3 regions of the Arthrobacter sp. E1SS-5 genome follow, and region 3 is predicted to be linked to each of the others. Evidence: riboswitches for the same ligand, from Rfam matches in the RefSeq annotation. Region 3 holds a riboswitch; each other region holds the start of a gene.
The links. Region 3 has a riboswitch for S-adenosylmethionine ahead of ACIGJD_RS02570 (cobalamin-independent methionine synthase II family protein). Riboswitches for the same ligand answer to the same signal wherever they lie in the genome.
Positions count from the first base shown of each region.

Region 1: another riboswitch for S-adenosylmethionine. It lies ahead of ACIGJD_RS12650 (aminotransferase class V-fold PLP-dependent enzyme); the one in region 3 lies ahead of ACIGJD_RS02570 (cobalamin-independent methionine synthase II family protein).
Region 2: another riboswitch for S-adenosylmethionine. It lies ahead of ACIGJD_RS18545 (DUF1737 domain-containing protein); the one in region 3 lies ahead of ACIGJD_RS02570 (cobalamin-independent methionine synthase II family protein).

Region 1 covers NZ_CP172703.1:2,722,820-2,725,074, reverse strand. Annotated here, with positions in the region: gene ACIGJD_RS12650 (aminotransferase class V-fold PLP-dependent enzyme) at 1-1,175, opposite strand, end outside; SAM riboswitch class IV at 1,213-1,326, opposite strand; gene hisN (histidinol-phosphatase) at 1,479-2,255, opposite strand, start outside.
Region 2 covers NZ_CP172703.1:3,960,203-3,962,457, forward strand. Annotated here, with positions in the region: gene opgC (OpgC domain-containing protein) at 1-496, opposite strand, end outside; SAM riboswitch class IV at 676-791, shown strand; gene ACIGJD_RS18545 (DUF1737 domain-containing protein) at 805-1,068, shown strand; gene ACIGJD_RS18550 (rhodanese-like domain-containing protein) at 1,065-1,475, shown strand; gene ACIGJD_RS18555 (O-succinylhomoserine sulfhydrylase) at 1,476-2,255, shown strand, end outside.
Region 3 covers NZ_CP172703.1:515,607-517,861, forward strand. Annotated here, with positions in the region: gene ACIGJD_RS02570 (cobalamin-independent methionine synthase II family protein) at 1-1,017, opposite strand, end outside; SAM riboswitch class I at 1,031-1,135, opposite strand; gene ACIGJD_RS02575 (M14 family zinc carboxypeptidase) at 1,371-2,255, shown strand, end outside.

The DNA of each region.
Region 1 (2,255 bases), 2.2 Mb from region 3:
TGGGCGCAGAAGCGTCCATCGCGCAGGCCCACGCCGTGCTCGGCGGCGAGGTAGGCAGCCACCAGTCCTGCGTCGTAGCCCTCGACGGAGAAGTTGACCACGCCGATGGTGTCCGTTTCCGGGTTGCTGTCCTTAAAGATCTGGTGGACCGTGACCCCGTTGATGTTTTGCAGGCCCTCCACGAGGAAGGAGCGGATGGCCGATTCGTGGGCGTGCCACCGGTCCTGGTCCAGCCCCGCGAGGACCTGTGTGGCGCGGGCCAGGGTGGCGGCTCCGAGGACGTTCGGTGAGCCCCCCTCGTGGCGTGCCGGCCCGCTGGCCCAGCTGACGCCGTCGAGCCTTGCTTCCTTCACCGCGCCGCCGCCGGCAAGGTGCGGGACGCCCGCGTCCAACCAGTCAGGGCGTCCCACCAGGACGCCGGCGCCGAACGGTGCGTACAGCTTGTGGCCGGAAAACGCGAGGTAGTCGATGCCGTCGGCGCTGATGTCCACCCGGCGGTGCGGTGCGAGTTGGGCAGCATCCACCACGATCCGTGCCCCGTGCTGGTGGGCCAGCGCGGCCAGGGCCCGGATGGGAAGGATCTCGCCGGTGACGTTTGAAGCGCCGGTGACTGCCAGCAGGCTGACCCCGCCCTGCTCCAGCTCCGCGCGGACGGCGTCAACGGTGCCAGCGACCGTCTCTGCCGCCACGATGCTCCGGTGCGGTACGCCCTGCCAGGGCAGCAGGTTGGCGTGGTGTTCGATGTCCAGGTAGAGCACATCGCCGGCGGGCCGGCCATCTCTGATGGGAAGACAACCTGCCAGCAGGTTGAGCGAATCCGTGGTGTTGCGCGTGAAGATGACCGAGTCGTCCGGGCGGCCCCCAACGAAATCGCGGACAATGCTGCGCGCGTTCTCGTAAACCGAGGTGCTGATCTGGGAGGCGTACCCTGCCCCGCGGTGGACGCTGGCGTAGTAGGGCAGGATCTCGTTCAGGTAGGCGGACACCACGGAGAGCGCCGGGGCGGATGCGCCATAGTCAAGGTTCGCGTAGCGCACGTGGCCGCCGGTAATGAGCGGCGCCTGGATTTCCGCGCCGGTGACCGCCGCGAGGGGCCGTCCGGCAACGGCGTGGCGTTCAGCAGCAACGGCCGATTCGGTGGTGGCGGGCTGGGGGGAGACGGTGGCAGTTGTCACAGAGACCTCACTTGAATACAGGACTCCGGCATAGTGGAATCCGCGCTTGCCGCATCCGCTCCGGACCGGCCTGGTCGTCACCCGGGGCACCCCACCGCGAATGGAGGGTTGCCGGCCAGCAAACCGGGGTTTAGCGCTGGCACTCGTGACCTGGATAAAAGCGTAGGACATGCGGCGGCCAAGGCTGAACCTGCAGCGATTGTTAAGCCCTTTGTTACGCGCTGCCGAATAAACGACGGCGGCCACCTCCTTTGGGAGGTGCCCGCCGTCGCTTTATTCGTTTTCCCGTAGAAAAGTCAACCGTTACAGCAAATCATCCAGGTAAGGGTTCAGGCGGTGCAGCACCTCTGAGTGCAGGATGGAGTTGGTGGCCAGGGCGTTCCCGCCAAAGGGGCCGTCCTCGCCTTCCAGGGACGTGAAACGGCCGCCGGCCTCCACCACGATCGGCACCAGGGCGGCCATGTCGTAGAGGTTCAGCTCCGGTTCACAGGCAATGTCCACGGAGCCCTCGGCCACCATGCAGTACGACCAAAAATCGCCATAGGCGCGTGTCCGCCACACGTCTTCGGTGAGGCCCAGGAACTCGTCGAGGTTTCCCCGTTCCTTCCAGCCGGTGAGGCTGGAGTAGGAGAGGGAGGCATCGGCGAGGCTGGAGACGTTGGAGACGCGGAGCCGTGTGGCAGCCGCCAGGGACCTGCCCATGTACGCGCCCATCCCCTTCGCCGCCCACCAGCGCTTGCCCAGGGCCGGGGCGCTGACCACGCCCACCGCCGGCTCTCCCTCGTCAACCAGGGCGATCAGGGTAGCCCAGACCGGAACGCCGCGGACAAAGTTCTTGGTCCCGTCGATGGGGTCGATGATCCAGCGCCGCGAACCGTGGCCAGTGCTGCCGAACTCTTCGCCCAGGACCGCGTCACGGGGGCGGGAACGCGAGAGCTGCCCGCGGATCGCTTCCTCGGCGGCCTTGTCCGCATCGGTGACCGGCGTCAGGTCCGGCTTGGTCTCAACGTGGAGGTCCAGGGCCTTGAAGCGGCTCATGGTCTGGTCATCCACGGAGTCGGCCAGGACATGTGCCAGGCG
Region 2 (2,255 bases), 960 kb from region 3:
CGGCGGGCTGCTGGCCCCAGCCCACCCAGCTGGTGTTCATGTCAGGGGCGAACCGGATCAGCAGCTGCCCCTTGAACCCGGAGGTGAGGCCGTGCACCTGCTGTGCGAAGGCTTCGGCCTCGCTGGTGCCGAGCTGGTCCAGCGGCACCGACGGCTTCACCGTGAGCAGGGCGTGGGAGCCTTTGGCTGCGGCCTGCTGCAGGAAGCCGTCGATGTCATTCCGTTCCGAATCACGGAATGGAATGGTGATGTCGTGTCCGAAGACAGCGGGGCTGGCACCCAGCCGGTCGCTAAAGCCTGCGGCGGTATCTTCTCCCCACTCAAGCACGGCACCGAACCACGGCTTTCCGTTGTCAGGTGCAGGCCGGGCCGCCTGCACCGGACCTGCTGGCGCCAGCACGGCCAGGAAGGCGATGACGATGGTTGCCAGACAGGCGACGGCGGAACGCGGACGGTTCCGCCAGGTGGCGTGGTGGCGCGATGTAACTGCCCGCATGTTGCAAGGACCCCCCGGTACTCATTGCTCTGCTGCCCGTTGCTTAGGCGACGGGGCGGTGCCCCGGTAAGACTTTATCGGGCGGCGGGCCTTCGCGTGTCGCTTGGGCCTCCGGCGAATTACGGAACATGACGACGGCGGCCGTGCGGCTTGGGAGCGCAGGTGTTACTTTTTTGGGGAGTAATGAGTACCGGCGCCAAGCCCTGACTGGCCGGTCGGCAACCCTCCCTTTCGCGGCGGGGTGCCTCAGGTGAATACTCGGCATATCGACCCATTCGAGCTGCAAGCGTGAAAGAAGGAGATCCGTCGTGTCTGACGCACCCGCCCCTGACGAAAGACTGTCCTACCGCCTGATTACCGGCGCGGACAACCGTGAATTCTGCGAGCGGATCTCCGCTGCGCTCGCCGACGGGTACGTGCTGCACGGCAGCCCGGCGGCCACCTTCAACGGCACCAGCGTGATCGTGGCGCAGGCCATCGTCCTTCCGGCGGCCATCGCATCGGCGGACGCCGCCGTGGCCACTGCCGTTGACGAACTTGAGGGCGAGTTCGACGGCGAGGGCCACGCATGAGCTACGCCGGAGACCTGACGCCGCAGGAAGCCTGGACCAAGCTGGAGCAGGGCGCCGTCCTGGTGGACGTCCGCACCGAGGGCGAATGGGCCCACATCGGCATCCCTGACACCAAGGCCACGGACAACGACCCCCTGTTCATCCAGTGGACCTTCCCCGGCGGCATCCCCAACCCGGACTTCATCAAGGACCTGACCAATCAGGCACCGGAGGACCCGCACACGGAACTGGTGTTCCTGTGCCGCTCCGGCAAGCGCTCCATCGCCGCTGCCACCGCCGCCACCCAGGCCGGTTTCACCGCCTACAGCGTCCTTGAGGGCTTCGAGGGCGATCCCGACCGCTTCGGAGAGCGGACTGTCAATGGCTGGAAAAACCGTGGCCTGCCCACCAACCTCGGAAAGAACTAAGTGAGCTTCAACCAAGACGCCCCCGGCTGGAACCCTGACACGCAGGCCGTCCGCGGCGGGCTGGACCGCAGCAACTTCCAGGAAACGTCGGAGGCCATCTTCCTCAACTCCGGCTTCGTCTACGAATCCGCAGCGGCCGCCGAACGCGCCTTCACCGGCGAGGACGAGCGCTTTGTCTACTCCCGCTACGGCAACCCGTCCGTGGCCACCTTCCAGGAACGGCTCCGGCTGCTCGAAGGCACCGAAGCATGCTTCGCGACGGCGTCGGGCATGTCTGCGGTGTTCACCGCCCTGGGTGCCCTGCTGGCAGCGGGCGACCGGGTGGTGGCCGCACGCTCGCTGTTCGGTTCCTGCTTCGTGGTCCTCAACGAAATCCTGCCCCGCTGGGGTGTGGAGACGGTATTCGTGGACGGGCCGGACCTGGACCAGTGGCGCGAAGCGCTCTCCAAGCCCACCACGGCGGTCTTCTTCGAATCCCCGTCCAACCCCATGCAGGAAATCGTGGACATCGCCGCGGTCAGCGAACTGGCGCATGCTGCGGGGGCCACCGTGGTGGCGGACAACGTCTTTGCCACTCCCCTGCTGCAGCGCTGCGGTGACCTGGGCGCGGACGTCATCGTCTACTCGGGCACCAAGCACATCGATGGCCAGGGCCGGGTGATGGGCGGTGCCATTTTGGGCACCAGGGAGTTCATCGAAGGCCCCGTGAAGCAGCTGATGCGCCACACCGGCCCTGCGCTGTCCCCATTCAACGCCTGGGTCCTGACCAAGGGCCTGGAA
Region 3 (2,255 bases):
ATGCGATACGACGCCCGGAATGATCACCTTGCCTTCCGGGAGTTTGGTGTCCTCCCAGACCCGCCATTCGTGTTCGTGGCGCACGTTGGCGGCCTCGAAGGAGTAGGCGCCGGCGTTGACCTGCAGCACGGACCCGATGATGTCCGCGAACGGGATGTCGGTGGTGTGCGGGCCGTGCCAGGAGCCCCAGCAGACGTGCAGCCGGATCTGTTCCTGCGGGAGGTCCCGGAGGGCCCAGTTGGTGGCCTCGACGCGCAGCTGGATGAACTTCAGGTAGTCCTCCAGGGAGGGCTCGGGGTTGATTTGGTCCCAGCTCTCGGCCAGGGACGGGTCATCGAGCTGCACGGTGAGGCCGGCGTCGATGATCGCCTTGTATTCCTCCCGCATGGCGTCGGCGCAGGCGTAGACCAGTTCCTCGTCCGTTTTGTAGTACTCGTTGGCCACCCGGGCGCAGGAGCCGGGGGAGAGCGAGGCCACGAAACCGTCGGAGAGGCCCGCGGCGGCGAGCCCGGTCTTCAGGTTCCTGATGTCCGACGCTACAAGGTCCTGGCCCGTGTAGGTCAGCGGCCCGGCGATCTTGGGCTGGGTGACCGACTTGCGGTGCGAGAGGATGCCCGAGGACGGGTCGTTATAGGCCTCGTTGAACTTTTGCCGGTCGCGGCGGTCCGGGAAGGAGGTCAGGACGATGTGGCCCGGCGAGGAGCGGTGCACCTGCGAGTCGGCCCAGCGGTCCACGTTGGTCGGTTCCAGGCCGCCGAGTCGGGAGAACGAGTAGTTCCACCAGGCACCGTAGTCCACGGAACTGGACATGGTGTGGCCGTACTCGCCGTCGTTGGCGATGTCGACGCCCAGGTCTTTTTGGCGCTGGACAATGTCCGCCACCGAGGCCTCAAGGAGATCAAGGAATTCCGGGGTGATGCCGTCGGCTTCCTTGGCCGCATTGGCTGCGATGAGTTCCGGGGTGCGGGGCAGGGAACCGGCGTGGGTGACGCGGATGTGGTCGGTGTTCAGGGACATGCTGGAATCTTCCTTTCCATCGGTCCTGGCAGTAGCACCTTCGACCAGCAGGGCTCCTGCTGGACCGTGGTTGCTGCGGCGTCATCGAGCCAGGTCTCTCGGCCGCTCCGGATGGTTCCCTCCCACCTAAATCGACACCGCTGCGCGCGGGCAAGTCCGGTCCGCTTTGTGTCGCGCCAGTAGGCCTGATCTCACCCCTGCTGTCCTCTTGGCATGCTTACAGGTTTCGTCCAGCGTATTGACAGATTCTGTCCAGCTTGGTTGGCTCTTTGTCACAGCCGAAATGGGGAACATGGCGGCTGCGCACCCACTGCACCCAAGAACCACCGCACTCAAAGAAGAGGTCATCCACCGTGAATAAATCCCTGGCAACCTTCAGGAACCTTGCCCTTTCCGGCGCCTTGGCGCTGGCCGTCGTGGCGGGACCGGCTCCGCTGGCGAACGCGGTGGGCGAAGGCCCCGGCTACGACGGCAACGGCCAGATCACCACGACAAAACTGGCCACCTATGACCAGATGGTTTCCTTCCTGAAGGACCAGGATGCCAAGCAGCCCGCCATGGAACTGGAAGTCATCGGCCAGACCGTGAAGGGCCGGGACATCCACCTGGTCAAGTACATCTCGGACCCGGCCAAGCCCACCATCCTCTACCTGACGCAGCAGCACGGCAACGAACAGCTCACCACCGAGGGGGCCATGGAGTTCATCAAGCACCTGGGTACCGGCAAATCGGCGGACATCCTCAAGGGCGTGAACATCCTGGTGCTGCCCATGCTCAACGCGGACGGCGCCATGGGGGACGTGAACTTCTCCCTGGACAACTACCTCGCCAAGGGGGACCGGCATCTCACCCGCTACAACGCCGAGGGTGTGGACCTGAACCGCGACCACGTGGCCAAGATCCAGCCGGAGACCCAGGCGCTGCACAACAACGTGATGCGCAAGTACCGGATCGACTACATGATTGACCTGCACCACCAGGGCACCCGCGCTGAGCGTGACGGCAAGCTGGTCTCCGGCTCCATCCTGTACCCCACCACCCCCAACGCAGATCCCGCCGTCGTCGAAAAGTCGAAGCAGCTGGGCGCCGTGGTCTTCAACAGCGTCGACTCCACCGGCTGGGGCCACCTGGGCAAGTACCAGGGCGGCAGCGCCGAGACAATCAGCCGCAACGGCATCTCCGTGGAATACGGCATCGCAACTTTGCTCTTCGAGATGCGCGGCATGTCCGACCACTAC